Regions from separate parts of the Marinomonas pontica genome, predicted to be linked through region 1. Evidence: predicted binding sites of a transcription regulator. Region 1 holds the regulator's gene; each other region holds the start of a gene.

Evidence for each region. The regulator LexA, encoded in region 1, represses DNA repair genes until DNA is damaged. The targets are predictions, from matches to a motif close to TACTGTNTANNTANACAGTA.
Region 2: recN (DNA repair protein RecN) is a predicted target of LexA. The motif match lies at 2,658-2,677, and genes of this name have one in related genera.
Region 3: AABA11_RS03145 (YebG family protein) is a predicted target of LexA. The motif match lies at 7,351-7,370, and genes of this name have one in related genera.

Annotation. Positions count from the first base shown of each region.
Region 1 is NZ_AP027271.1:1,596,239-1,606,666, reverse strand. It holds gene AABA11_RS07470 (NAD(P)H-dependent glycerol-3-phosphate dehydrogenase) at 1-785, opposite strand, end outside; gene AABA11_RS07465 (protein adenylyltransferase SelO) at 819-2,243, opposite strand; gene AABA11_RS07460 (DEAD/DEAH box helicase) at 2,271-3,632, opposite strand; gene dinG (ATP-dependent DNA helicase DinG) at 3,742-5,865, opposite strand; gene lexA (transcriptional repressor LexA) at 5,935-6,558, shown strand; gene AABA11_RS07445 (hypothetical protein) at 6,663-6,929, opposite strand; gene AABA11_RS07440 (DUF6586 family protein) at 6,932-7,402, opposite strand; gene topA (type I DNA topoisomerase) at 7,399-10,026, opposite strand; gene AABA11_RS07430 (DNA topoisomerase I) at 10,217-10,428, shown strand, end outside.
Region 2 is NZ_AP027271.1:539,550-549,977, forward strand. It holds gene AABA11_RS02515 (RnfH family protein) at 1-89, shown strand, start outside; gene AABA11_RS02520 (outer membrane protein assembly factor BamE) at 86-403, opposite strand; gene fur (ferric iron uptake transcriptional regulator) at 473-883, shown strand; gene recN (DNA repair protein RecN) at 960-2,630, opposite strand; gene grpE (nucleotide exchange factor GrpE) at 2,816-3,394, shown strand; gene dnaK (molecular chaperone DnaK) at 3,497-5,410, shown strand; gene dnaJ (molecular chaperone DnaJ) at 5,607-6,737, shown strand; gene AABA11_RS02550 (uridine kinase family protein) at 6,777-7,388, opposite strand; gene AABA11_RS02555 (uridine kinase) at 7,517-8,074, shown strand; gene AABA11_RS02560 (DUF3392 domain-containing protein) at 8,108-8,437, shown strand; gene AABA11_RS02565 (glyceraldehyde-3-phosphate dehydrogenase) at 8,700-10,073, shown strand.
Region 3 is NZ_AP027271.1:668,642-679,069, forward strand. It holds gene AABA11_RS03115 (LacI family DNA-binding transcriptional regulator) at 1-434, opposite strand, end outside; gene AABA11_RS03120 (zinc-binding metallopeptidase family protein) at 547-1,623, shown strand; gene AABA11_RS03125 (DUF6172 family protein) at 1,740-2,090, shown strand; gene AABA11_RS03130 (multicopper oxidase family protein) at 2,216-3,571, opposite strand; gene AABA11_RS03135 (ABC transporter ATP-binding protein) at 3,678-5,513, opposite strand; gene AABA11_RS03140 (aspartyl/asparaginyl beta-hydroxylase domain-containing protein) at 5,685-6,656, opposite strand; gene AABA11_RS03145 (YebG family protein) at 6,904-7,329, opposite strand; gene AABA11_RS03150 (mechanosensitive ion channel family protein) at 7,457-8,329, shown strand; gene AABA11_RS03155 (DUF1439 domain-containing protein) at 8,329-8,916, shown strand; gene AABA11_RS03160 (FKBP-type peptidyl-prolyl cis-trans isomerase) at 9,036-9,515, shown strand; gene AABA11_RS03165 (hypothetical protein) at 9,757-10,113, shown strand; gene AABA11_RS03170 (class II fumarate hydratase) at 10,129-10,428, shown strand, end outside.

The sequences.
Region 1 (10,428 bases):
ATAGCAAACCCAACACGATAGTTACGGCTTAGCGGGGAAGTACACGTGGCAATCAAATCCCCCATACCAGCCAAACCTAAAAACGTCATAGGATTGGCGCCGAAATGCACAGCAAAACGGCTCATTTCCGCCAAACTACGCGTCATAATCATCGACATGGTGTTCTCACCAACATTCAGTGCTTTGGCCAAACCACATACAATGGCATAAATATTCTTTAGAGCCCCTGCCAACTCAACACCTTTGCTGTCTCTATTTTCATACACTCGAAAGGAAGGAGACTTCAATAATTCGATAACGCGCTGACGAACCAAATCATCAGAACTGGCAATCACCGACCCGGTCATTTGGCCTGCCGCAATTTCTTTCGCCAAATTAGGGCCGCTCAAGACACCTATTTTTTGCGTAACAGGATTTCGACGCAAAACATCACTCATAAGTTCAAAACGATTTGGATTAAATCCTTTTGTGGTACTGATTAATATTTTATCTGCCGTTAATAATGGCTCAATGCGCTTAACGACTTGCTCAAACGACTTGGATGGAATCGAAACAAAGACGGTATCGCTATCACGAATTGCCTGCTCAAGATTACTGGTTGCTAACAACTCTCTATGCAATGGCGCATTCGGTAAATAACGGCTATTTAGGCCGGTTAAATTAATTTCTTCTACTTGTTCTTCATTGCGCATCCACTGACTCACCTGATGGCCATTTTTCGCCATTATATTTGCCAATGCAGTGCCAAAACTTCCACCACCTAATACACACACCGAATGCTTCATATCATTTCTCTTTGTAAAAAATCGTCAACTAAACTACGACGAACAACTAACTTCTAAAGACTTACCCCATTCAGGTGCTCGCTGGGCCAAAACATTGGACTCAGGGTGCTCCTCGAATGGCGAATTGAGCACGTTCAATAGCCTACGAAAAGGGAGATAATCACCACGCTCGGCAGCTAAGATAGCCTCATGAGCCAAATAGTTTCGCAGTGTAAACTTAGGGTTAACTTTCAGCATATCAAAACTGGTTTGCGACCAGTCCACATCAACCATTGCTAGCCTCGCCGCTTGATAACGCTCTACCCATGTTCGCAATCGCTCTCTATCCACCACTTCATCCAGCAATGGTTCACAGTCATTTGCCTCTAAATGACTCAACAATCGAAAGAATACAGTATAGTCCAGCTTTTCTGCGGCCAAAATGGTCAACAAATCAGGCACTAAATCCTGCATAACCTCTACAGAATCCAAGCCCATTTTTTGCATCATTAAAGTGTCGTAATGGGATTGAAGCTCAGGCTCATAGCATTGCAAGATAGCTATCAGTTGGTCACGCTCAAGGTACTTAGAAAAGCATCGCATTAGACAATTAAGATTCCAAAGCCCAACGCCAGGTTGACGCGAAAAAGCATAGCGCCCTTCGTGGTCAGAGTGATTGCACACCCAATTAGGCTCGTAGTCTTCCATAAAGCCATATGGCCCATAATCAATCGTCTCACCCGTGAATGAGAAATTGTCTGTGTTCATCACACCGTGCTGAAACCCAACAGCTTGCCACTTAGCGATCAATCTAGCAGTAAGCTTGACAACTTCCGTCAACATACTTACCAAGGGCAATTCGGCTGCCAAACAGTCAGGATAATAATGCGTTAAACAGTAATCGATAAGCTGATCCAGCTCTGCATGCTTACCTTGATAGAAGAAATATTCGAAATGACCGAAGCGAATGTGCCCATGGGCGGTTCGTAGTAACATTGCCCCTGCTTCTGGGGTTTCTCGATAAACCGCTTCACGGCTATCATAGAGCGCCAAAGCACGTGAAGAAGGCACCGCGAGTGCAGTCATCGCCTCACTGGCCAAATATTCACGCATACAAGATCGCAACACAGCGCGCCCATCACCGCGACGAGAAAAAGGCGTGGGCCCAGCCCCTTTCATATGTAAATCATATAAAAGGCCATCTTGACCGTACACCTCACCCAGCAAAACGCCTCGACCATCACCAAGTTGCGGCGAGAAGCCTCCGAATTGATGCCCAGCGTAAACCATACTCAAGCTCGATTTTTGCGGCAACTCTCCACTCAAAATGCGTTTGGTTTCAGGGGATTTAATATCGACTGACAAAAAAGCAGCAAGCGGTTGATTAAATTCAACCAATCGCTGCTCAAGAAGTGGCTGGATAAGGGTTTCCGAAGAAAACGCCTCACCCAAGCTTGCAAAGTGGTGTTCTAACTTCATTTTATCTCACTTAAAAGTAAGTGATGTTTATTGAGACGTATCAACCATGTATTCACAACGAATACTCTCGCCGACAACTTTCTCAATTTCAGGAATCATAAACGCATCGTCTTCGCTGGCAAAGCTGACTGATTTACCTGTTTCTCCACCACGCCCTGTACGACCAATGCGGTGTACGTAATCTTCAGGGTCTTCAGGCAAAGAATAGTTCACTACCAACTCCACATTGTCTACGTGAATACCACGGCCAGCCACATCCGTTGCAACCAAGACTTGAATCACACCATCTTTGAAATTTTTCAGCGTCTTGACGCGTTTATCCTGCGCCACTTCGCCCGACAGAATTGCGCAGTTTATATTCGCTTTACGCAACCGTTCATACAAATCACGCGTTTCATCACGACGGTTTGCAAAAATAATGGTGCGTTGTCCGCCATTTTCCTCAATCAATTGTTTTAAGACTGGCCATTTTTGATCCGCTTCAACGGTATAAATCACCTGATCAATATTTTGGTTGGTCGCTTCTTTTGGGACCACCGACACTTCCTTAGGGAAGTACGTCCACTGTTGCGCCAACGCCTGAATATCTTTCGGGAAGGTTGCACTAAACAACATAGTTTGACGAGTCTCTTTATGAGGCGTCATACGAATAATGCTTTTCACATCCGGAATAAAGCCCATCGATAGCATACGATCCGCTTCGTCCAACACCAAACACTCAACTTTACCCAACTGCACTTTACGGCTGCGAGCAAAATCCAACAAACGCCCCGGTGTGGCTACCAAAATATCGACGTTTTCGGTTTCCAAAGCAATTTTTTGCTTCTCGTAACTCAACCCACCAACCAAAGTCACCACATTCAAGTGACAGTTAGTGGTTAACTTGATCGCTTCATCCGCAATCTGAATGGCCAATTCTCGTGTCGGCGCAATAATTAAACCACGCGCGAAATTGTTTGGTCGCTTTTCTTCCAGCGGATAATCAAGAAAGTCACTAATCATGGCGATTAAAAATGCCGCCGTTTTACCCGTCCCCGTTTGCGCCTGACCAATAATGTCATAACCCAACAAAGTCATTGGTAGCGTTTCCGCTTGTATTTCGCTGCAGTACTCAAAGCCCATTTCAGCAATGGACTTAATAACACGATCCGGAAGGTTTAAATCATGAAAACGAAGCTTTCCTTCCACTTCTGCAACCGGAAAATCTTCTATGGACCAAATATGACCTTTTGCATTGCTTGCAGACACTTTTGCGTCACTTGAATTTGTGGCGGTTTGTTTGGTGCTGCTAGATTCATCGCCATTGCTTTTTGGGCGTTTGTTAGGGCGACGAGTACGCTTAGGTTTTGTTGAGGTTTCTGATGGCACTTCTTGGTTTTGGTTTTCCATATTGGAATCTATACGCTTCTATTGTGTTTTGAGGTTAATTATTTGTGCATGGAGTGTACCTAAATGATACGGTTTTATCACCCTTTGCTTACGGTTTGTTAAATCACTCTTATTGATATCGATAGGGTGGCAAACTGTTAATCAGTTGCGAACCGTATCGTTTTGTACGCAATCTTTTGTCGAGAATGTGTATTTCGCCTTTATCACTCTCGCTCCTCAACAATCGGCCGGTCGCCTGGACCAAACGCAAAGAAGCATCTGGGATGGTAATCTCCATAAAAGGGTTGCCGCCACGTTTCTCAATCCATTCAGCCAAGGTCGCCTCTACCGGGTCATCAGGCACAGCAAAGGGGATTTTCGCGATATAAACACACGTCAAATAATCACCAGGCAGGTCAACCCCTTCTGCAAAACTGGCAAGCCCTAATAACAAACTTCCTTTTCCATCATCAATACGCGACTTATGAGAGTCTAAAATAACCCGCTTAGACTGCTCACCTTGCATTAACAATATTTCCTGCAAAGAAGGCGAAACGGATTGCGCAACGTCCTCCATTTGCCTACGCGATGAAAACAACACCAGACTGGCCTTATCAACATCCACATGGGTATTCAAGTAAGCAACAATTTCAGCGGTATGCTGCTCAACACGGTTAGGCTCGTGTTCCATATTTGGCACAACCAACACTCCATTTTCTTTAAAATCAAATGGGCTAAGCACACGCAAATATTCACTTTCTCTAGGAACGCCAGAACGCATATTAAAACGATGAAACTGATTAAGCGCCGTTAAGGTTGCCGAGGTTACGACCGCCCCGAAACATTTATCCCAAAGCTGCTGCCTCAATGTGTTGGCCGCCAAAATAGGCGAAGCACCAAGTTCAACATCCTGCTCCATGCCTTGCCCAGAAAGCACCAACCAACGAGCATTAGGCGGGAAATTTTCATCGTCTACTGTAGAATAAAGGCGCCACAAACCAACACACTGCTCTAATCGTCCAAGCACAACCCCTAAAATCGGCTGCCAAGTCTCTGCCGTTTCAGGGGTAACGCCCATACCTTCGTTTTGTTTGGTTTTTTTGCATTCATCTTGAATACTTTCAATATTATTAAACAGCTTCTGATAAGAGGTTTGTAAACTGTACGCCAATTGACGTAATTCATCTGGAATTTGACCAAATTCAAAGCGGTGCTGGTTATTTTCTTGATCCAAGCCCAAACCTTGAATATAAGGAGCTAAGCCTTGCTGAGCATATTGTATGAAGTTAACAATACTCTGTATCTGCTGAGGTATTTTTAATAATAATTGGCCCGTCAAGCTCACATCATCTGTTAGCTCTTGTTTCAAATTGACAAGATTTTTTTCGAGTTGGCGCAACCAGGTAACGCTTTGCTGCAACCTCACCTCATGACGAAAATGACCTATCGCCTTATCAGGAAGGTGATGCCCTTCATCAAAAACATAAATGGTCTCTTTAGGTGGAGTGAGAATAGCCCCTCCCCCTAATGACAAATCCGCCAGAACCAAATCGTGGTTTGCCACAATCACATCAGCCACTTCAATTTCAGCGCGCGCTTTAAAAAATGGGCACGCTGAATAATTTGCGCAATTTCGGTTGGTGCATTGTTGATGATCGGTTGTTAAACGACGCCAATCCTGATCACGCACAATGCCGGTCCAATTGTCTTTATCGCCATCCCAGTCACCTTTTTGCAGGGCAGCATCCATTTCTTGATACAGCACTGTATTCACATCATCAGAATGAAGATGTTGCTCAAAAAGACCAGCAAACATGTCGTCCATTGCTTGTTCTTCAGCGCTTAAAAAACCTTCAAGATTATTTAAGCACAAATAACGCCCACGCCCCTTGGCGAGCGTATATTTAAAACTAAGCTCCGTGTGCTCAAGCAGGTTTGGCAGTTCCTTGTGAAGAATTTGCTCTTGCAACGCCACTGTCGCGGTTGAGATTATTAATTTAAGGCCACGGGCTTTCGCAATGGGAATAGCCGCAAGACAATAAGACAAGGTTTTACCTGTCCCTGTACCTGCCTCAATTACCGCAACGTGTTTTTCATCAAGCCTTTCACCTTCTGAGCCTTGTTTTATGTTACCCAAAGTACGCGCTATTGCGCCAATCATTTGGCGCTGGCCAGACCTTGGTTTATGGGACTTCGCATCTAACGACGCTCGGTATGCAAGTTGAATTTGATTTTTTAGTTCGTCTGAAAGCATTTATATCATTGAGTATAGTTAGGAATGCTGTATATAATAACAGTAACTGTATAAACAACCAGATAACCTATGATTAAATTAACCAAAAGACAATCTGACGTACTAGAAACCATTCGCGAATTTATTAATGAAACGGGGTTTCCACCTACAAGAGCAGAAATTGCGCGTCGACTTGGGTTTAAGTCCCCTAACGCCGCAGAAGAGCACCTAAAAGCCCTCAGCAAAAAAGGCGCTATTGAAATGCTATCTGGCGCCTCACGCGGCATCCGCTTAATCGACAATGAGCCCATCAATGATACCTCTGACGATCTTGGCCTACCCGTTATTGGCAAGGTCGCAGCAGGTTATCCCATTTTGGCTCAGGAAAATATTGCTTCTCATGTCAACATACCTGCGACCATGTTTTCGCCACAGGCAGATTATTTCTTATCTGTTTCTGGCACAAGCATGAAAGACATTGGCATTATGGAAGGCGATTTGTTAGCCGTACACAAAACCACCACTGTTCGTAATGGCCAAATTGTCGTTGCCCGTATCGGTGACGAAGTCACCGTAAAACGATTTGAACAAAAAGGTCAAATCGTAAGACTGATTCCAGAAAACGAGGAATTCAGTGACATTATTGTTGACCTAGAAAGTGAAGAGTTTGCCATTGAAGGATTGTCCGTCGGTGTCATTCGACAAGGGCTTTGAGCAAAACGCTCAGCACTCTCGCCGCATCAACAAATAAAAAGCGAAGCTCATGCTTCGCTTTTTATTTGTGAACACACCTTACATTTTGGACGCAGCCCATAGGCTTAATGCAAAATTTTAGGGCGAAACTCTTCATCATCAAGATAATCCGATTCATCATCAAAGACAGAATCGTCTGAATACACAAAATCTATCCCCGCATGAAACATGTGCTTCGCCAACTCAAAATACCTGTCTTTTAGGTAGGATCGAGTGTCGTCCGAAATTTTCAATGTTGCCAGGGGAACGGTTTCCTCACCATCTTCACTGGCCGGACGCAGCACAATATCGCCGTTATCCAGCTCAACAATCTCTAGGTAGGATTCTTTCATATTCAATACTCTGATGACTCTTCTCTAAAACGTAACACCAATTCTACCAATTTGGCCAAGTAAAAACTAACGGATGCGCCCGCGTCACTTCCTCGACCGATCAGGTTATCACTCTGAACCACAGACGACGCTGCGATTTTACATTCAAACTGCGCCAAATAAGCTTGTTGCAGCTGAAAACACCAAGAGTCCTTGCGAGAAAAAAGCTCAGCCAATTCCGCAAGCACAGGAACGATGATCTGTTTTTTCTCGGTTTCAGCAAACAAAACATCAACATCCAGCGATCCAGACAGCGAATAGGTCAACGATACCTCTTTAAGAAGACCATTTAACGCGCTTCTTAGCTGAAAAAGCGCAGAGCTCTCTAAACCTACTTTTAGCCACGCCTCGTCACTGTCTTGACTTTGCTTGATGAAGCGCCGCGCAGTGTCCAGCTTTTGATTAGTTAAGCTGGCCAAACTCGCGCTACTCATTTCTTCTTACCTTCTTCAATAACCCACTTAGTGCCAACATAGAAGGCCTTCCAGCCCGTCGGCTTACCCTCTTCTTCCGTCATGACATATTGCTCTTTTGTCTTACGACTATATCGGATAATAGTAGGTCGACCTTCCGAATCTTTTTTAGGCGCACTGGCGAAAAAATGATATTTCGGGTCAATTTGATCCATATAAGGCAGCAACTCTTCAACTAACGGAGCGCGGGTTTCTCGCTTACGTGGAAATTGGCTTGCCGCCAAAAATAACCCCGTCGCACCGTCACGAAGAACATAATGATCCTCTACCTTTTGGCAAGCCAAATCGGGCATGGGAACAGGGTCCATTTTAGGAGGCGCGGCTTCACCGCTCTTTAGCAATTTACGCGTGTTTTTACATTCGTCATTCGTGCAACCAAAGTACTTACCAAATCGGCCAGTTTTTAGCTGCATCTCAGATTCACATTTATCGCATTCAAGCGTAGGACCATCATAACCTTTAATTTTGAACACACCCGTTTCGACTTCATAGCCAGAGCAAGCGGGGTTATTACCGCATACGTGCAGTTTGCGGTGTTCATCCATTAAATAACTGTCCATTGCAGAACCACAAATTTGACAACGATGCTTGTTAATAAGCGCTTTTGATTCGCCCTCTTCATCGTCCACCGCAACGGCTTCGTCACCACGCGTTAAATTAATGGTTGCCTTACAGCGTTCTTTTGGTGGCAAGGCATAACCAGAACAAGACATAAACACACCCGTACTAGCCGTACGAATCTGCATAGGTCGCGAACAGGTCGGACATTCAATGTCAGTCGGAGTAGGCTCATTCAGCATCATGCCACCTTCTGGCGATTCTGCTTTGGCCAGTACAGAACTGAAGTCCTTATAAAATGCATTAAGCGTTTTGATCCAGTCTTTATGTCCTTCAGCAATGTCATCCAACTGCTCTTCCATCTGAGCAGTAAAGCTGAAATTCATCAAAGAGTTAAAACTATCTACCAAACGTTCAGTAACGATATCACCCATTTTTTCAGCATAAAAACGTCGATTCTCTACGCGTACATAACCCCGATCCTGGATCGTAGAAATAATTGATGCGTAGGTTGAAGGGCGACCAATGCCACGTTTTTCAAGCTCTTTAACCAAACTTGCTTCGCTAAAACGCGCGACAGGTTTAGTAAAATGCTGCTCAGGCAAAAGTGCTTGCAACGACAAGAACTCTCCCTGTTCAACATCTGGCAGGATATTATCTTCGCCTTTTTTAGCAACCGTTTGCATTGCACGAGTGTAACCATCGAAACGCAGAATTCTTCCTTTGGCTTTAAACTCATACTCGCCACTGGTAACAGTAATAGTCGTAGAAGTGTATTCTGCCGGTGTCATTTGACACGCCATAAATTGACTACGAATCAAGTCGTACAAACGATGTGCGTCTTTTTCCATACCGAGCAGGTCATCCACTCGAACAGTAACATCAGAAGGGCGAATGGCTTCGTGAGCTTCTTGAGCACCCTCTTTACTGCTATAACGGATTGGTTCTGCAGGCAAATACGCATCACCAAAATTAGAAGCAATATAGCCACGCAACGTCTCTACCGCTTCCGCACTCAAATTCGTCGAGTCGGTACGCATGTAAGTGATATAACCACCTTCATACAAGCGCTGAGCCAGCATCATGGTCTTTTTAACGCCATATCCTAGACGCGTGCTGGCAGCCTGTTGAAGTGTCGATGTAATAAACGGCGCAGACGGCTTGCTGCTGGTTGGTTTATCTTCGCGACTACTAACAAGGTACTTCGCATCATTCAAACGAGCAACATGCTCATCCGATTGCGCCTTGTTAACAGGGTGATATTCTTTGTTTTGATATTTTGCCGCTTCAAATTTTATGACGTCTTTCGCTGGCGTTGCCAGCATCGCATCCAACTCCCAAAATTCATCAGGAACAAACGCGCGAATTTCTTTTTCTCTTTCGACTATTAATCGCACAGCAACCGACTGAACACGACCAGCAGACAATCCACGAGCTACTTTCGCCCAAAGTAAAGGCGATACCATGAACCCTACGACACGATCTAAAAACCGTCGAGCCTGCTGAGCATTCACACGGTTCATATCCAACTCGGAAGGCGTTTCAAAAGCCGCTTTAATGGCTTTTTTAGTAATCTCGTTAAACACCACACGCTTATAACGGCTATCATCGCCACCAATGGCTTCACGTAGATGCCAAGCAATCGCCTCACCCTCTCTATCCAAATCGGTTGCGAGATAGATGGTGTCAGCGTTTTTAGCCAATCGTTTTAATTCATCAACTACTTTTTCTTTGCCAGGCAATATTTCATAATGAGCCGCCCAGTCTTTCTCAGGGTCAACGCCCATTCTGGAAATCAACTGCTTACGTGATTTGGCACTTTTGTATTCAAGCTTTTCTTCTGGGCTCATTTTTCGCGTCAAAGCAGCCTGCTTCGCACGCTCTTGAGGTGTAGAGGTTGCTGTTGTACCTGTAGGTAAATCTCGAATGTGTCCGACACTCGATTTGACAACAAAGTCATTACCTAAGTATTTATTGATGGTTTTCGCCTTAGCCGGCGATTCCACGATAACCAGTGATTTTCCCATTGAACTGTGTAAGCCTTTTAATAAAGTAGGTCTGCAAATCCACGTTGCACGAAGTTTAATCTCTAGGGGCGCTGATATTAAGCAAACACCTTTTATATGACAAGCGATCCCTGTATTGTTTCACACATTAAATCTTGCTGAACTTAGTATTTCTTATTTAACATACTGAATTCATTGCTTAAGGACAATCATGGCTACCCTTCAAATTTTAACTATTGCATTTTTGATCATCATTGTACTTTTGTCAGTGGTCATTGGATCACGCGCACACCAAAAAGAAAAAGAGATAACAGAACGACGCGTTAAGCAACTTCAACTATCAAACAGAGCAGACCGCGTTGAACAACATATTCGCGGTTTGAAAGATATTAATACTGACACAATTGCCACAGATGTCCTGTA
Region 2 (10,428 bases), 1.1 Mb from region 1:
TAAAAGAAGGCGAGCGAGTAGAGCTGTATCGCGAGCTGAAGGTTGACCCTAAACAGGCTAGAGCCAACCGTGCAGCAAAGAATGGTTAATTGTTTTTGATTTCGGTTAAAACGCCGTTGTTAAAAATGAGTACTAGATCGTCGACATCGCTTTTTTTGGCGTCTGGTGCCGTATACAGAGATGTGTACAAGTAGTGCCATTCATTTGGCTTGAAGGTGTCTCTTAACATGGGGTTTCCCAATAGATACGTAACCTGAGACTCGGACATGCCAATTTGTAACTGTGAAAGCTGATCCTTCGTTATTTGGTTTCCTTGTGAGACCGGAACCTTATAAGGAGGCGGAAATAAACTGCAAGCACCCAATGACAGTGCTGCGCATAGTATTAAAACTGTTTTTTTCATTTGTATTATCCTTAGTCTGATATGCTAATGATAAAGTAATTATCAACAAGATCGAATAGAGAATGACTCATGACTAGCGAAAATCAAGAGCTAAAGAAAGCGGGACTGAAAGTTACCCTACCACGCGTGAAAATTTTACAAATTCTTGAAAGTGCGGGCGACCGTCACATGAGTGCGGATGATGTGTATCGCACCTTGTTGGATCAAGGGGAAGATGTTGGCTTGGCGACGGTGTATCGCGTGTTGACGCAATTTGAAAGCGCCGATCTTGTTCAGCGTCACCATTTTGAAGCAGGCACGGCGGTGTTTGAGTTGGCGAAAGGTGATCACCATGATCACATGATCTGCTTAGACACGGGTAAGGTGATTGAGTTTGTCGATCCGATTATCGAGAAGCGTCAGCATGAAATTGCCGAAGAGCATGGTTTTGAAATTGAAGATCACAGTTTGATTATTTACGTGCGCCCTAAGAAAAAATAAACCTTAGGGTCGTAAAGTAGTGTAAGTGTTAAACAGAAAGGTCTAAATGTTGTCATTTAGACCTTTTTTGTGGGGGTTATTGAAGTTGCACGTTGCCCAACATTTCTCTGGCATGGGCTAGCGTTTGTTCGGTGAGCTCTAAGCCACCAAGTAGTCGTGCGATTTCTTGGGCGCGGTCTTGATCCTTGAGTTGTTCGACTTTGGAGGACGTGGCTTGGTTCTCGACCAGTTTACTGACTCGTAAATGCTGGTTGCCTTGCGCGGCGACTTGCGCCAAGTGAGTTACGCAAAATACTTGGCCGCGTTTGCCAACGGAGCGCAGCATACGGCCAACGACTTCCGCGATACCACCGCTGATGCCTACGTCTACTTCGTCAAACACCAGTGTCGGAATAATCGACGTGTGTGCGGTAACGACCTGAATGCCTAAACTAATACGAGACAATTCACCGCCAGAAGCCACTTTGCGCAGTGGTTGCGCTGGCTGGCCTGGGTTGGACGCGATCATGTATTCAATGTCCTCAAAGCCATTGGCTGTGACTTGATTGAGTGGTTGGCATTGAATATAAAAGCGAGCATGTGGCATGCCCAGACCATGTATTTGCTCTTCAACTTTTTGGGCAAGGTCGTCTTTGGCGACAATGCGCTTTTCTGTCAGCGTGGTGGCTAGTGCGGTGAGTTTTTCATAAGCCAGCTCTTCTTTTTCCTTTAATGACTCTAGGCTTTCTTCGCTGCCTTGCAGGCTGTTTAGCTCTGCTTCTACGCTTTCTCGCAACGCTAATAATCCTTCGGGCAGGGTTCTGTGTTTGCGAGCGGTATCGTAAATGTCAGATAAACGCATCTCTATGTCGCCAAGGCGTTCAGGATTTTGCTCTAATGTGTCTTGATAATGGTGCAGGCTGTCCGCGGCTTCTTGGGCTTGGATTAATGCGACATTCATCATTTCTAATGCGTTTTCCAGTTCTTTGGTGGCCGGACGAATCTGGCTGGCGCTGTTAATGGCTTGATGCAATAAAGAGCATACATTGCCTTCGTCGCTGTCGATCAAAATGCCACTGGCTTGATAGGCTTTGAATTGTGAGTCGGCAATGTTGGACAAAAAGGCTTGCTCGTTTTCTAGTTCTTCGATTTCGCCTTCTTTTAGATCCAATTGTTGAAGTTCTTGTGCTTGGTAAGACAGCAGTTGAACTTTGGCGTCTTGTTCAGATGAGCGGTTTTGCATCGCGGACAACTCTTCTTTGAGCTGTCGCCATGTGGTGTATTGCTGGCTGACTTTTTTGCTCAACTCGGTCAATTGGCCGTATTCGTCAAGCTGCTGGCGTTGTGCGTTCTTCTTGAGTAGCGATTGGTGTTCGTGTTGGCCGTGAATGTCGACCAGTTGACTGCCGGCCTCTTTTAAGTCGCTAAGTGTGCATGGACGGCCATTGATGTAGGCTTTGGAGCGACCCTCTTTGCTGATAACGCGGCGTAAAATGCAGTGTTGATCTTGTTCTAGATCGCGTTCTTCAAGCCACTTATAAACATGCGGGTAGTGCTGTATGTCGAAACTGGCGCTGATGTCGGCTTTTTTCTCGCCGTGTCGAACAACGGCGGCGTCAGTTCTATCCCCTAAACAAAGCGATAAGGCGTCCACCATAATGGATTTGCCCGCCCCTGTTTCACCAGAGATCACAGTCATGCCTTGTTTGAACTCCAGCTCTAGGGATTCAACAATGGCGAAGTTGGAAATAGCGATGCTTGTCAGCATAGAGTGCTCCAATTAGAGAATAGATTTATATGGTTATTTATACAGTACTTGGTTGTTTTTTGACAAGTAGCAGGCATAAATTTAATTCCCATAAAATTTATGCGGCCATAGTGTTGAAAGGTCAAAAGCTGTCCCCATATAAGCAGCACAGACAAAGAATTGTTTCTGTTATTTGGAGTTGAAGAATGAGTGAGCAGCAAAAAAATCCTAATCTAGAGGCGGAGCAAGTTTTGAACAGCGAGACGCAGAACGAAACAGTAGAAGAACTTTTAGAACCTGAAGTAGAGGTTTTGGAAGAAGTTACTGAAAACGAAGAGCTTGCAAAAGCGCTGGAAGAAGTCGCTCAGTATAAAGAAGCGGCGCTTCGTGCACATGCTGACGCACAAAATGTTCGTCGTCGTGCTGAACAAGATGTTGAAAAAGCGCACAAGTTTGGTTTAGAAAAGTTTGCTAAATCCATTGTGAACGTTGCAGACAATCTTGAACGTGCCTTGGCCTCTGCGCCAGACACAGGTGAATCTGATCCTGTGCGTGAAGGTGTCGAATTGACGCTGAAAGATTTGCTAGAAACACTGGCGCGTTTTGAGGTTAAAGTGGTTGATCCACATGGCGAACCATTCAACCCAGAATTACACCAAGCGATCACTATGGTGCCGAACCCAGAGCTAGAAGCCAACACTGTTATGGATGTTGTGCAGAAGGGTTACACCATTAACGGCCGCCTTTTGCGCCCAGCAATGGTCGTGGTTTCAAGCGCCGCTTAAAAATACTGTCATTTTTTTGACACTGGACGCTTGAAATACTTTTAAGCGTACCCAAATACAGAATTATCATTGTAACAAACGAATTTATTGGAGATACAAACCATGGGTAGAATCATTGGTATTGACTTAGGTACAACGAACTCTTGTGTTGCTGTTCTAGATGGCGAGAAAGCGCGCGTTATTGAAAACGCAGAGGGCGATCGCACGACGCCTTCTATCGTTGCCTTCTCTGAAGACGGCGAAGTATTGGTTGGTCAGTCTGCTAAGCGTCAGGCGGTTACTAACCCAACAAACACTTTGTTCGCTGTTAAGCGTTTGATCGGTCGTAAGTTCAAAGACGACGTGGTTCAAAAAGACATCTCTATGGTGCCTTACAAAATCATCTCTGCAGACAATGGCGATGCGTGGGTAGAAGTGAAAGGCGACAAGAAAGCGCCACCACAAATTTCAGCTGAAGTTCTTAAGAAAATGAAGAAAACAGCAGAAGACTACCTAGGTGAGAAAGTCACTGAAGCGGTTATCACCGTGCCTGCTTACTTCAATGACTCTCAGCGTCAAGCAACAAAAGATGCGGGTAAAATCGCTGGCCTAGAAGTGAAACGTATCATCAACGAGCCAACAGCGGCGGCTTTGGCTTACGGCCTAGACAAGAGCTCTGGCGACTCTACTATCGCGGTTTATGACCTTGGTGGTGGTACATTCGATATTTCTATCATCGAAATCGCTGACGTAGATGGCGAGAAGCAATTCGAAGTATTGTCTACAAACGGTGATACTTTCCTAGGTGGTGAAGATTTCGACATGCGCGTTATCGAATACCTAGCGGCAGAGTTTAAGAAAACATCTGGTATCGATCTGCACAACGATCCTCTTGCGCTACAGCGTTTGAAAGAAGCGGGTGAAAAAGCGAAAGTTGAGTTGTCTTCTTCTTCTCAAACAGAAGTTAACTTGCCTTACATCACGGCTGATGCGACTGGCCCTAAACACTTGAACGTAAAATTGACACGTTCTAAGTTGGAGTCTTTGGTTGAAGAGCTCGTGTTGAAGTCTCTTGAGCCTTGCCGTCAAGCTCTGAAAGATGCGGATCTTTCTGCTTCTGATATCGACGAAGTTATCTTGGTTGGTGGTCAGACTCGTATGCCATTGGTGCAAGCGAAAGTAACAGAATTCTTCGGTAAAGAGCCACGTAAAGACGTGAACCCTGACGAAGCGGTTGCCATCGGTGCGTCTATCCAAGGTGCGGTATTGTCTGGTGATGTGAAAGACGTTCTTCTTCTTGACGTTACACCTCTGTCTCTAGGTATCGAGACAATGGGGGGTGTGATGACGGCGTTGATCGAGAAAAACACGACGATTCCGACTAAGAAATCTCAGACATTCTCTACAGCGGAAGACAATCAAAATGCGGTAACTATCCACGCATTGCAAGGTGAGCGTAAGCAAGCGTCTCAAAACAAATCTCTAGGTCGTTTTGACTTGGCTGACATTCCACCTGCTCCACGTGGTGTGCCTCAAATCGAAGTAAGTTTTGACATCGATGCCAACGGTATCTTGAGCATTTCTGCGAAAGACAAAGCAACCGGTAAAGAGCAGTCTATCGTGATTAAATCTTCTTCTGGTCTAAGCGATGAAGAAGTTGAAAAAATGGTTCAAGACGCAGAAGCGAATGCGGAAGAAGACCGTAAGTTTGAAGAGCTTGTTCAAGCTCGCAACACAGCTGACGGCATGATCCACGCAACACGCAAAACATTGACTGACGCTGGTGACAAAGCAACAGCGGAAGAAAAAGAAGCGATTGAAACAGCGATTACTGAGCTTGAAGAAGCATTAACGTCTAACGACAAAGAGAAGATCGAAGAGAAAACCAATGCGTTGACTCAAGCGTCTGGTTCTTTGGCTCAGAAGATGTACGCAGAAGCTGAAGCCGGTGCTCAACCTGCTGAAGGTGAGCAAGCTAAATCTCAGGATGATGCGGTTGACGCAGAATTCGAAGAAGTAAAAGACGACAAAAAATAAGCGTTAACCCCTTATTTTGCCCTGATTAACAGGGTCGTTTATGGCAAGCACGGTTTTGAACCGTGCTTTGCTGTTTACACTATCTATGATTGATGAGCACGCAGTGGCATATCTTTCCCTTGACGCTTTTCCGCTCAGACTATCTTAGATACAGAATATTTTTAAATTCAGACTTTTCAATTCAGGAATGCCTGCGATGAGCAAAAGAGACTATTACGACGTTCTTGGGGTGGCCAAAGGCGCGGATAAGAAAGACATTAAAAAAGCTTATCGTTCTTTAGCGAATAAGTACCATCCCGATAAAAACCCAGACAACCCAGAAGCGCTGGATAAGTTCAAAGAACTTGCCGAGGCGTATGAAGTTTTGTCTTCTGACGAAAAACGTTCTGCTTATGATCGCTTTGGTCATGAAGGCGTTAATGGTCAAGCGGGCGGCTTTGGTGGCGGCGCGGGAGCAGGTGGCTTTAGCGATATTTTCGGCGATGTGTTCGGTGATATTTTTGGCGGCGGAGGTGGCGGCGGACAGAGCCGTACTCGTCGTGGTTCGGATTTACGATACACGTTAGAGCTGGATCTTGAGCAAGCGGTTTGGGGTTGTGAAGAAAAAATTCGCATTCCGACACTCGTTGGTTGTAAAACGTGTGACGGTTCTGGTGCGAAAAAAGGATCGACGCCGAAAACTTGTGGCACCTGTGGTGGTGCTGGTCAAGTTCGCATGTCACAAGGTTTCTTTTCTGTGCAGCAGGCGTGTCCAGAGTGTCACGGTGCCGGTCAGGTGATCAGCGACCCTTGTAACGACTGTCATGGCCAAGGTCGTATTCAAGAATATAAAACGCTTAACGTTAAGATCCCAGCTGGTGTCGATACGGGCGACCGTATTCGTTTGTCAGGTGAGGGCGAAGCGGGAACACATGGCGGTCCAGCGGGTGATCTGTTTGTTCAGGTTTCTGTTAAGCCTCACAATATCTTCGAGCGCGATGGCGCTAACTTGTATTGTGAAGTGCCCATCAGTTTCACTACCGCCGCATTGGGCGGGGAAATCGATGTGCCGACATTGGACGGGCGTGTGCGTCTAAAAGTCACGGCTGAATGTCAGTCTGGTAAGTTGTTCCGTTTGCGCAATAAAGGGGTAAAACCTGTGCGCGGAGGTCCAGTTGGTGACTTGATTTGTAAGGTTGTGGTAGAAACGCCGGTGAACTTAACGTCACGTCAAAAAGAGTTATTCACGGAACTGGCAGAAAGCATGGGAGAAGGAACCGATCACTCTCCTAAGCAAAAAAGTTGGTTTGATGGTGTGAAACGTTTTTTCGATGATATTAAGAAATAAACGTGTTTGAGCGATAGCTGCTTCAAGTAAAAAAGGCGCTTATTTAGCGCCTTTTTCTTTTAATAAGTAGTCAATGTAGCTGCGTAGTAAGTTAGCGGCATTGGTAAAACTTTTGTTGTTTGGAATAATGAAATCCGATTTGCTGCGAATGTCGATGGTCTTCAGCGATGCTTGACGGACATGGCGCATGTAGCGGCTGGTCACTTCATTCACATCGCGTCCGCGCTCTGCAATGTCTCGCTTCAAGCGTCTTACGATAGCGATGTCCATGTCGGTATCAACATACAGTAGGTAGTCCACAGCGTCGCGAATGCCTGGGTCTTGGAACATCATGTGCCCTTCAACCAGAACCACATGAGTGGGCTCTAGATTACGATAACCAACACGCTTATGTTGAGAGTGATCGTAAACGGGGATTTCATTTGGCTGCTGGCGGTTTTTGCAGTTATGGATCGCAAGCGTGATGCTTTCTAGGTCAAGCGAGCTTAGATCGTCAAAATTATAAACGTCTGGGTCTATGCTGCCGCATCCATTATAGAAGCTGTCTTGACACAGAACGGTAATCTTGTCGCCTTGGTCTTCTGCTAAAAGAGAACACAGACGGCTTTTTCCGCTGCCAGAAACGCCTGTAATGCCGATTACAAGTGCCATGGGTTACCTCAGTAAATAAAGTGTTGGAGCGCCTTGAATTGAAGGGGCTTATGGTGTTGTATTATACATCAGGTTTGGTGTTTTTTGCTCGCCAAACTGAATCGAGAGACAGTAATAGGGAAGATTAAATGCTCAGTAAAGTGGCCTCAATGTTGATTGTCTTCGCACTTGCTTTATCCTACGGTGAGGCGATGGCTGCAACAGCGGACAATAAGGAAAGTTCGACATTTTCGACGGTGGCTGAGTTGTTTGGTTTGCCGTTGAATGATTTGAGTCTGTCTCAATTAGAAAGCCGGCTAAATACAATGGGGCTGAGTAGTTATCCGTCTTACAAACAAGGTGTGATGACTTACAGTTTGGGGCCTGAAGGAATTTTGGGTGTGACGAATGCTACCATTTATTCGAATCGTTCTGGTTATGTTCGCCAAGTCTTATTGTCTGGTGTCGTTGAAAGTAACGAAAAGCGTAAGAATTTGGGGACGTTGTTGGGGAAAAAATACGGCGCTCCAACGGAAGGTTTTTTAAACAATGGCCTTGGGCGTTCAAAGTGGCACTTTAGTGATGGCACCTCCATTGATTTTCGTAATACGACGTACGATGTTTCTATCTTGTATGTGGATGAACAGCCTAAAGTGGCAACGCGTTCTGGGCAAATTGATGTGGAAGCCTTGTCTCGTCAGAAGTAGTGTTTGTCTCGTTTTTTATGTAGTTAGTTGTATATGATTATTTTAGACCTTAATTTGCGTTTGGCGTATTTTATTCAGCCGCACTTACAAGACATTTCCTTAGCGTTGGTTGCCACTTGTTTGGTTGTGTATGGCGATAAGGTGAATGGCTTTTTGAAAAATTTAGTGTCTTCTTGGGTGTTTATTGCCCGAGTGGTGGCGTTCATTTTGATGTGTACTTTCGGGTATGGTCTCTTAACTTTGTGGAGTCAGCCTTTGGTGTACTGGGGAATTACTCATATAGATCTGATCTATCGGCCTGCTTTTATCCTTTCTTGTTTTTGTATTTTAGGTGTTTTGGCTGAAAGAAAGCGGCATTTGTAAAATAATTCATGAAATTTCCTGTCAGTTTCTGTTGCGAAATTACAACATAATGGTGTCGTAAGTGGCAATGCTTGGCGAAAACGGCGCATTATGTAGTAAAGTTTCTAGACCTTCCGCGTTATTTCGTTATTTCTATAAAAAAACACCCTAAAGTCCCGTTTTTAAAGGTTTTTTGTAGTCTTCTTACAATTTGTTTTTGCCTTATTCTGCCGTTAGACTGCGCCCATATTGATATTACAAAGTCTTTTTTCGGGGGCAGAAAATGACAAGCACTTGGTTACAGGCACTTTCACAAGCAGAATCTATGATTCCTCTTTTGGGTAAACTTGGTCGTGAAAAAGCGGTAAAAGTTCAGTTAGCAGGCAACACCTTAATGGCGGATTCTGTTACTGGTCTGATGGCTGCGTTTGACCAGCATCCTGAATTAGATCTTGTTCAAGTCTATCAAGTGTTGGAGCAAGTATTAGCAAGCGGCGTGTCTCATACCGTTGTTGAGTTAGAAGAATTGATCGCTGAAGCCGATGTGGCGTCTGTATTGGCAAACCAATCGAGCGATGGTTCTGAAACACCTGTTGTGCTGTATGGCTTTGGGCGTATCGGGCGACTATTGGCTCGTCGTATGTGTACTCTTGGGCACACGACTCCAGGTATGGCATTGGCAGCGATTGTTGTGCGTAAAGCATGCGACAACGATCTTGCTAAGCGCGCTAGCTTATTGAAATACGACTCTGTTCATGGCACTTACGAAGGCTTGGTAAAAGTCGACGAAAAAAATCAGTCTCTTATCATTAACGGTTTGACTGTCAAAGTGATTTACGCCTCAGACCCTGCTGAGGTTGATTATCAAGCATACGGTATCAATAACGCATTGTTGGTTGATAACACAGGCCGCTGGCGCGATCACGATGGTTTGAGTGTTCATTTGAACCGTCCTGGTATCGAGCGTGTTGTTCTGACGGCTCCTGGCAAAGAAATGAAAAACATCGTGTTTGGCGTTAACGATGGTGACGTAACTGATGCCGATCGCATTGTTTCTGCTGCGTCATGTACTACCAATGCCATTACTCCTATCTTGTCTGTACTGGAAAAGCAGTATGGCATTGAGTCGGGTCATGTTGAGACTGTTCATGCTTACACCAATGACCAGAACTTAATCGATAACATCCATAAAGGTGACCGCCGTGGTCGTGCTGCTGGCATGAACATGGTTATGACAGAAACAGGCGCAGCGAAAGCGGTTTCTAAAGCGATTCCTTCATTAGAAGGCAAGTTGAGCGGCAGTGCGATTCGTGTACCTGTGATTAACGTATCGATCGCTGTATTGAGTCTGAATTTGAAGTCGGCAACATCGGTTGAAGCCATCAATGAATTGTTGAAAGCGGCGTCTAACAGCGTTGAATTGACGGGACAAATTGGTTTCAGTGAAGAAGCGGACGCAGTAAGTTCTGACTTTATTGGCTCTCAGCAAGCGGGCATTTTGGATTCCTTGTCCACCAAGGTTCGTGGTAATCAAGCGACTTTGTACGTTTGGTACGATAACGAATACGGTTACAGCTGTCAGGTTGTGCGCTTGATGGAGAAGCTAGCCCAAGCAAATTTTACGAATGTTGAGTTGCTTGAGAACGAAGCAGCTTAAGAAATGACCGGACACATTTAATGTGTTATTCAACGGCGGCCTTTAGGTCGCCGTTTTTTTTGGCCATTTTTTGTCACCATCATTGGTTGTATTTTTTGCGCAAAAAAAAGCCGGACAAAGGTCCGGCTTCAACAAAAGTAACTAGCAGTTGTGAATTACATCATCCTGTGGGGAATGGTGAAACTCGCCTAAATTATGCTGTGGGACATAATTTAGAGGCGATACAGTTAGGGCTGTATCGGTAAATATTAGGTCGCTGTTCAACCTAAGAGATGAAGGTATTCTAGCTTTTTAAGTCATGATGACAAACGATATAAATTGATTTGTTGGATTAGTTGAATTAATGCAAAATAAG
Region 3 (10,428 bases), 930 kb from region 1:
CGTTTCAAATTACTGACTTGTTTTTGTGCCATGCCCGCTGTGTTAACTATGATGCCATCGACTCGATGAGCCTCTAGAAGAGACAAATAACGGTCTTGTAATTCGTCTTGGTTGTCTGTGTTACAGACCATTAGCATGTAGCCTTCTTGGCGGCAAACATGCTCGATACCTTGCAACACTTCGATGGAGTAAGGGTTGGTAATATCAGCCAGTAACAGTCCAATTAGCTTAGAATGTCCCGCTCTGAGCATCCGAGCTGAATGGTTAGGACGAAAATCCAGATGAGCGATGGCTTGCGCGATTTTTTCTCGTAGCTCTTCGGATAATTTATCTTGTTCCCCATTGAGGTAACGTGAAACACTGGTCTTACCCACTTTGGCGTATTTTGCAACGTCGGAAATGGTGGTGAAGTTTTTGTTGTTTTGCTTCAGCAATGTGTTGTCTCAATGGTTATTGTAGCGAGTCGTTAGATAGGCGTTTTTGGGTACTGTAAACTATGATCCTAGCTTGGCGCAATCGCGCTCAATTTTTGGTAGCAGGCGTTTTATGAAAATCTTCAGTTGTCAGCAATGTGGTCAAACCGTGTTGTTCGAAAATACTCATTGTGAACAATGTTCTTCTTCGTTGGGTTTCTTACCTGATCAATTAGAGCTCAGTGCCTTGCAGTCCGTGGATAACGCATGGCATGCACTGGCAGACACATCGGTTCCAGCGAAGCGTTGGTATTATTGCGAGAACCATCAGCATCAAGTGTGTAATTGGATGGTTGAAGAAGGCGGCAGCACATTTTGTGTCGCCTGTGAGCTAAACCGTCACATCCCAAACCTAGAGAAAGTAGAAGAGCGCCAAGCTTGGCAACAGCTGGAGTTCGCTAAGCATCGTCTGGTGTATTCTATTTTGCGTCTTGGGTTGCCATTGGTTAGCAAGAAGAGTGAACCGGAAGATGGCTTATCTTTCGATTTCATTTCAGAAAATAACGTCGTACCAGAGGACGCGAGTGCCATGACAGGGCACGCCGCAGGGCAAGTGACAATCAATGCTGCTGAGGGCAATACGGTTGACCGAGAGCAAATGCGCGAAGACATGAACGAGTCTTATCGGACGGTCATTGGCCATTTTCGTCATGAAGTAGGCCATTATTATTGGGATTGGCTTATTTTGGAAGATGAGGACGCGCTGGCTGAGTGTCGTGCCATTTTTGGGGATGAGCAGGCGAGTTACGCTGATGCGTTAGAAGCCCACTACAAAACGCCGAATGCCAATTGGCAGCAATCGTTTGTGAGTGTCTACGCGTCTTCTCATCCTTGGGAAGATTGGGCGGAAACATGGGCGCATTATCTGCATATTATCGACACATTGGAGATGGCGAGCGACTTTGGCTTCAGTCTTCAGCCTATTGCGGACAGTAGAAAAAACCTAGCCGTAATGGTGAATATTGACCCTTATCGACACGACAATTTTGATGACATTCTCGCGCAGTACGTACCGTTGACGTTTGCCGTAAATAATTTGAACAGAGGCATGGGGCAACCTGATTTATACCCTTTTGTTTTGGTACCCGCGGTGCGTGAAAAGCTGTCGTTTATCCACCGTTTACTGACGCCATACCGTCATAAGCGATAGGCGCGTTGGGAGGCTCATTTGGTGTGATTCATGGCAACTAATAAGGCGATCCGTTATCATGCTCGGCAATGGGAATGTGTTCGCCACTTCCTGACTTTTAATCCCTTAGGATCCCAATGAAAAAGACCTTTAAACTATCTCATCCGACTATTAAATACCCACGTTTAATTGAAGCAACAAAGCACGAAGTCAAAAAATACCTGAAAAGAGAGCGTAACAAAAAATTGCCAGAATACGCTGACTTTTGGGGGTTTGATTGTCGTTTTGGTCAAACAGAAGACAGTGCGGAAGAGATTCATGTCGCTCAAATCAATGAAAAAATCAGCTTTGCTGAAAGCCAAGAATGGACTCAGTTTTACCTTGAGATTTTGGCGGCTCCAGCGCAACGCGCAAAACGTGATACGCTGGAACAAGACGAAGCGCAAGAAGGCGAATTTGAAGAGCAAGACGGTGACGAAGAACGATAAGTTCGCCGTTTATTGTGGATGATTTGATATTAACGTGAAAAGCCAGGTCACGCGGTGTGTGACTTGGCTTTTTTATGTCTCCTGTTATGGCTCATTAGGCCGATGCCCGTCTATAGTGACGTGGCTTACGTCACTTCAACAAAGCTCATAAAACCTGTTTTTAGGTGTTCGATGATATGGCAGTGATACATCCAACGTCCCGGATTATCGGCTACTAGGGCTGCAAGTACGGTTTCATTTTGACCCAGCAAGACGGTATCTGAATGGAATGGTGTAATGGCTTTTTTGTTCGATTTTAACACCGTGAAAGTATGACCGTGGATATGAATCGGATGGTGATATTGAGTCAAATTCGATAGCTCAAAAATATAGGTTTTACCACGCTCTAATGTGGCAAGAGGATCTGGAATATGGCCTTTTGACATGCCTTCCCAAGAACGGCGATTCATCGTCCAGAAGTTGTAGCTCACCTTGCCATCTTTCTCTATTGGCGTGATGTTGGCGTTCCATTCAAACGCAAATTTAATGGTTTCCGCGTTCTCTAAATCCAGCGCAGGGATGGGGTTGAGTGGCAGCTTAGGTAAGCGCCGGTCTTTAAGTTGGCTCGCCACGGCTTTGATGGTCACCATCGGCTTACCCTTGTGTTTAAAGGTGACGGTTTCTCCCACCTTGCTCGGTGCTATTACACCAAGATCAAGGCGCATTCCCGGTGCGGCCATGTGATTGGTTAACACAATGGGTTCTGCAATTGGATTGCCATCAATAGCAAGGATCTGAGCGTCTGGATCGGTTGAGTTGATTTGGTACATCACTGTGTTATCCACATTCAAAAAACGTACTCGAATCGCTCCGCCAGCAGGGACGTTATAGGTTGGGTGGATTTCACCATTGATGGTCATGACGCGACCGGGTGTCCCCATACGAAAAGCATTCTGTGGCGTCGTTAACGCGGAAAAAGAACCATCGTCTTTGATGTGCCAGTTCTTCATGCAAAGCACCAGATCTTCATCAAAGTCTGGCTTCTCAGCTTCATCAACAATCAGAGCACCAACCAAGCCTTTGCCGAGTTGCTCGACGCTGTTCATGTGTGGGTGATACCAGAAAGATCCCGCATCCGGTGGCGTAAATTCGTAGTCGAAGGTTTCGCCGGGCATGATGGGCGGTTGGCTTAAAAACGGCACGCCGTCCATTTCAATAGGGATTCTCATGCCATGCCAATGAATGGTCGTCGGCTCGTTTAACTTGTTGATCACACGAATACGAACGGGCTGATGCTGTTTAGCGCGAATCACAGGTGCAGGGTATCCGCCATTAAAGCAAAGTGCTGGCGTGCTGCCGCCAGCTACGATGTTCACATCGGCCGCTTCGACGATTAATTCATAGTCGAAACCCGCAGACGGTGTAGCGGCAAGAACGACTCTCGGCAGTGAACTGCTCATGGCGACTAAAAGGCTAGATTTTATAAAATTACGTCGGTTCAAAACGGTTTTTCCTGTGAGTTATTCTCGTAAACTTCGGCAAAGAACGAATTTAATGAGGCAAAGCATAACAAAAAACACTCACGCCATAGTGGCTTGGGTCAGTTTTTTAGCGATAGCCTTGCGCCTGCAAGGTAAATAAATGCGCGTATTGGCCTTGTTGTGCTAATAGTGAATCGTGGGTGCCGCGTTCTTTAATTTGCCCATGTTCCATGACGATAATTTCGTGTGCGAGTCGTACGGTAGAAAAACGGTGAGAAATCAGAATCGCCATTTTATCTTTAGTATGCTCTTGGAAATGCTGGAAAATATTGGCTTCGGCTTGGGCGTCCATGGCTGCTGTCGGTTCGTCTAACACCAAAATATCGGCGTCTTCGCGCATGAAAGCGCGGGCCAAGGCGATTTTTTGCCATTGCCCACCAGACAATTCTTGTCCGCCACGGAACCAGCGGCCAAGTTGGGTTTGGTAACCTTGTTCCAGCTCATCAATAAAGTCGGTGGCCTTGCCAAGCTCGGCCGCTTTTTTCCAACCGGTTTGATCGTTAAATCTGTCGTTATCGCCAGCGCCGATGTTTTCGCCAACAATAAATTGATAGCGCACAAAGTCTTGGAATATCACGCCAACACGTTTTAGTAGTGCGCTTTCTTCCCATTCCAGCAAATCCAAGCCGTCTAGCAAGATTCGCCCTTGGGTTGGGTTATACAGTCGCGTTAGTAGTTTGATCAGTGTGGTTTTGCCAGAGCCATTTTCTCCAACAATCGCAAGGCTGTGACCAGGGCGAATGTGCAGGTTGATGTTGGCAAGTGCCGGGCGTTCGTTACCTGGATATTGGAAAGAGACGTTTTCAAAACGAATACCATCGTTTGGAATAGTGCCTTTTGAAAGGCCAGAAGTCGAAAGCGGCGTTTCTTGTTCTAAATATTCGTAAAGATTAGATAGATATAAATTGTCTTCGTACATGCCGCTAATAGAAGTAAGTGAAGCCGAAACCGAGCTTTGACCTTGTTTGAACAGAAGCAAATACATGGTCATTTGCCCCAAAGTAATTGCGCCAATGATGGTGTCACTGACGATCCAACCATAGGCACCATAAAACACCAAGGTACTTATCACGCCAAGGGCGAAACCCCAGCTTTCACGGCGCAAAATCAGTCGCTTACTTTCTCTGAATAGCTTGATGAATATTTCGGTGTAGCGTTGCAAAAAACGGTCGCCCAGTTGGTACAGACGAACTTCTTTGATGTTGTCTTCTCGCGCCAGTAGCGTTTCTAAATAGTTTTGCTGGCGCACTTCGGGGGAGCGCCAACGAAACATTAAAAAAGCATCACCAGAAAATTTGGCCTCGGCGATAAAAGAAGGCAAAGCGCCACAAATCAACAATGCCAACGCCCACGGCGAAAAGTGCCACAGCAAGACCGCAAAACTGGATAACGTAATGGCATTTTGTAGCAGGGCAAAGGTTTTATTCACCAGAGCAAGCGGGCGGCTGGAGGCCTCACGGCGAGCACGAACTAATTTGTCGTAAAACTCTGAATCTTCAAAATGCGAGAGTGTTAGGCTTTGGGCTTTCTCTAAGATCAGCAAGTTGACTTTTTGGCCTAATAATCCTTGTAAAATGGCCTGCTGAGCGGTTAAAGCGCGTTGTGCGGCAGCAATGACTAAAACCAAGATGCCTTCCAATAACACGTAGCTGAGAGCGGCTTGGTAATGCAAGACTTGGTCTTGTTTGTAGCTTTCCATAGCTGCCACGACGGCATCTACGATCAATTGTCCCACATACGCCATGGCGGCTGGCGTGACACCGGCAACTAGAGTCGCCATCGCCAAGCCGATGGTTAACGCTGGGGAGGTTTTCCACACCAAATCAATGGCGCGACGGCTATAACGAAACACGCCAAGCATGTTTTTATCGACAGTATTATTTGGTGAAGCGGCAGGTTTCATATAGCGAGCCTAGAGGTCAGGGGCGGTGAAAGACGTCATAGTATAAGCCAAAAGAGTGTTCTTTATTGTTCTGTGAATTGTGTAATCTGAAAGGAAAATAACTAGGCGAGTGGGCATGATAAAAAAGGGAGAGCATTGCTCTCCCTTTTAATACTAAACGGATTCAATCGGTTAAAAGAATGACCAAGAAATTAACTGCACGACACCCACAATGATGCCTGCAATGGCCAGCAGTAATAGGCTATTGACTGTGTATTTTAGGCGTTTATAGGCTTTACGGTTGGTTTGCTTTAGGACTTTGCTTTGCTCTAGCAGCGGTGTGACTGTTTTGAATATTTTATTCGCGAGGCCACTTTTGTCGTCACTGGTGTTCGGCACGATGGACGCGCGCATCAGTATTTTGTAACAAAAATTAATGATTTTACCGAGTGGATTAACTGGGCGATCAAAATCGCACATCAAAATCAAACGACTTTGGTCTGTGTTGTTTTTAACAAAATGCAGATAGGTTTCATCAAACAGAAGGTCTTTGCCATCGCGCCAAGCGTATTGTTCGCCATCAATATTGATGAAGCAATCGTCTGAGTTCGGTGTTTCGAGTCCCAGATGATAACGCAGTGAACAGGCAACAGGATCAAGGTGGCGTGTTAGTTCGGAATTAGCAGGCATAAATGCAAACATTGCTCCGTTTATGTTCTTGATTTTGCTTAAAATTTCAGTGGTTTTCGGACACATGGTTTGCGCCGATGTGTGAGTGTAGCCATACCACTTCACGTAAAATTTACGCCATCCGTATTTGTGAAAGGTTCTAAACCCAACGTCGTAATAGGCATCTGAGCCGGGCTTATTTATGTTTTCTAAGTCGCCTTGTTGTTGAAGAGCAAGGGCTTCGTCACGAATAATTTCCCAGTTGTCACGCAATACGTCCAGTTCTTTGTATTGCAATGTATCGATAATAGGACGACGGACTTTTTTGCACGAAAACAAATACAACAAGCAGTTTAATGGGGCAAAAATAGGCCAACCTTTGCGGAAATATTCTGACCAGCTGGTATAGCGAATGTTTCCTCGGTAAGTGTAGATGTAATACATCGAGCACACACTAAGAGTGGCAATGAGCAATAGAATTATCGCTAGCTGCATCGGTTTTATTCCCATTTCGAAAGTTATTAGTCAATTTACTTACTAATTATTTACTAAATGTTACGAAATGTGAATCGCTAAATGGAGGGATTACTTTGCACAATAGTGATTTAAATCAATCTGATTTTGATTGGAATTTTAGACTTTTCTAGGTCTGCATCATGGTTAGGTTTTTTTGTGCAATAAATATTCGATATATTGAGAAATATTGCATGATTTTTTCTTTTATTTAAGAAAAAATGCCGCTTTATGCGGCATCACTTTCTTGGAAGTCATTGGTATCATCCATATCAAATACAGCCGCGCTGTCTTCTTCGCTGTATACAATGTCTTCGTCTGTTTCAATAACCAAGTCTTCCAGCGTTTTTTTAGCGGTCGCTTCTGTCAAGTTTAGTTGTGTGCTGGTGGCTTTTGGGCTTGGCTTTTTCGCTTTTTGAGCTGTTTTCTTTTTATTGCTTAAAATGTCCAGCAACGATTCTTTGTTTTCAGCAAGGTACATAGAAAGTGCTTCTTTTTGTCCATGATCTTTCGTTAAATGACTTTGATCCAATAAGTCATATAAGGCTTCCGCCGTGTCTAAAAGTTTGTCGTATGTATCGGCTTCGGCTTTTGAAGTAAACGTCATTTTTTCGATTCCATCGCGTTCTACAACATATTTGATAATTACAGGCATGATCCACCTCTTGAAAAATAATACTGTATAAATGTACAGTATAATTTTCCTCTTTGTCTAGTGCTTTTATTTGTTGATCTGAACAATGGTTGTTAAAGTTACGCCCTTGACAAAGGAAACACTTTTTATGCCCGTTGATTTTTCCCAATTAGACCTTTCAATTTTAATGGATCACGTTGAGATCGTTTTGACGCTTGCTTGGATTTTATTGTCCTATATTGTGCGACGTTATACGAAACGTGCGATTCGCCTTCATCAGAATATTGAACACGATAAAAAACGTCAGCGGATCAACACGGTGGATAACATTTTCAACCTTTTTCTTGTGGTTGGTTTGGTGTTGATTTGGTCGTCGGAATTGCAAAACATTGCCATATCTATTGCTGCTTTTATGGTGGCTTTGGTGATTGCTACTAAGGAATTTATTGCCTGTATCATTGGCGCATTTTATCGAGCGAGTACGCGACCCTATCAGGTTGGAGACTGGATTCGGATCGCCAATTATGAAGGCGAAGTTACCGACAGTGATTGGCTATCGACCACGTTGTTTGAAGTGGATTTGAAGGGCGGCAGCTACGCTTACACAGGACGAACGACAGTGGTGCCAAACAGTGTGTTGCTGCTGCAAACGGTTCAAAATTTGAACTATATGCGTCGTTATGTCACGCATACGTTTTCTATTTCGCGTGCGACAGACGAGGTGAATTTGTTCACCATTAAAGAACAAATATTGGACAAAATTCGTGAGTACAGTGAACATTTTCATGATGTGGCTATTCGTTATAACAGCCTGATTGAAAAACGATTGGACATTAAAATTTCAGGACCGGAACCACGTGTTCGCATTACCACTACGGTAGAAGGTTACAACGTGTTTAGCATTTCTCTTTTTTGTCCAACAGATGAGGCGGTCGAGATAGAGCAAAAAGTGACGGAAGATTTTATGGCTTTTTGGTATGCCAATCGACTTGCAAACCAACAGACGGTGGAGAATAAATAATGACACTGATGCGTACCTTTATGTTGTTAATGTTGGTGTCCACCACGCTGATTACCTCGGGTTGTAACAGCTTTCGCATTACTGAAAACGAGGTCAATGAAGAAGTCACAAAGCAACTTGCTCAGCCACAACAAAACCACATTGAATTAACGTTAGACAGCAATACGTTAAACCTCGATTTGACGGTGACCGCCGCCCACATTGATTTCACAGAACGCGATGGCGGTTTGGTGCTGGTTGATTTGACCAGCAATATGACGGGAACGCTGTCGGCATTTGGGCAGACCTTTTCCTTGACGACTAAGGTCAATCCGTCTTTTGAGTCGGGGGTGCGTATTGAAGAAGACCGTTTGTATTTGGTGGCGCCAAAAATAACCAAAATTGAGGTAGAGGGCTCCAGTTTTAACGATAAAATGCTGCGCTCCACATTGGGCTCCTTGCATGATGATTTTGAAAAAGCTTTGGTTCAGTACTTTGATGAACACCCAGTTTATGTGCTGAATCATTCACCGTTCGAAAAAACAGCGGCCTCTATGGTGAAAGACATCATAATTAAAGAAGACTCGTTAGAACTGTCCATTTTTTAAATAATGCGCTGTTTTGTGGCAGTGTCGTTTTGAGAAAGTAACAAATAAGAGTCTAGGTAAGTGGCGTTATAATCACTATAATGCCCGAATATTACATAACCAGATACTAAGGAAACATCATGTCGATTGCAGACAACCAAGTCGTTCAATTTCACTACACATTGCGTCATGGCGAAGAGCTAATTGAAACGTCTGCGGGTAAAGATCCAGCGGCGTATTTGCATGGTCACGGCAACGTTATTCCAGGGCTTGAAAAAGCAATGGAAGGCAAAGCCGTTGGTGACGAATTTGAAGTGACGGTGGCATGCGCTGATGCGTATGGCGAGCGTCATGAAGATCGTCAGCAACAAGTGCCAGTAAAACATCTACAAGGTGCGAAGCGCTGGAAAGCCGGTATGGTTGCCATGGTACAAACAGACAAAGGCATGCGTCAGGTAACGGTTGTTAAGGTTGGTTTGAAACATGCCACTGTCGACTTGAATCACCCATTGTCTGGTAAAGACCTAACATTCAATATTCAAATCGTAGATGCGCGTGAGGCGACGAATGACGAAATCGCACATGGTCATGCGCACGGCGTGGGTGGTCATCATCACTAATAGCCAGACGCATTGAATACAAAATAAAAGTATTCCTCTGAGAAGCCCCTGTTACCCAATTAGGTAGCAGGGGCTTTTGCGTTTTTGGGCATTTATTTTGCTGATTGAAATCAAGCAAACAGACGTATTATCAAAAATTAATAAGAATCGTTATCAACACCTTGACAGATCCTGCCTTCATGCACATTATTGATAATAGTTATCATTTATATTTTTTGATGTGAATTCAAGGGGCGAAACAATGAGTCATTATCTAGTGCCATTTTCAGTGCTCGAACAAACCATTCAAGGAGGGCAATGTGCGGACTCTCCCGAAGTGCTCTATCATTATTTGAATCTGACGGAAGAATATGCCGAGCGTTTGAGCATCACCGATGCGACTTTGCTGCATCAGCGTGTGTTCAATGTTTTGCTGGATACGGTATGCGACACCCGCGTTGCACCTCATTGGCGTCAGACCTGTTTAGACAAGGTGTATCAACCATTGTCGCATTTAAAGCACTTGATCGTTACTTATCAAGATGCGAAAAACTATTTCAAAATGGAACACAGTTTACGGATTCTGAGTCATTACTTTATTTCTTCCTTTGAACAATAGGGGCATTACCAACCGATGAAAATGCGTATTGAAAAAGACAGTATGGGCGAGTTAGACGTCCCAGAAAATGCACTCTATGGCGCCCAAACGCAACGTGCCATTAACAACTTTTCAATCAGTGGCGAGCCACTTCCTGAAGCCTTTATTCGCTCTCTAATTTTAATCAAAACCGCGGCCGCTCGTGCTAACCAAACACTCGAATGCATTACGCCCGATATGTCCAAGGCCATTCAAAATGCCTGTGATGAGCTGCTCAACGCCGACGATCTAATGCAGCATTTCCCTGTGGATGTATTTCAAACGGGATCGGGCACC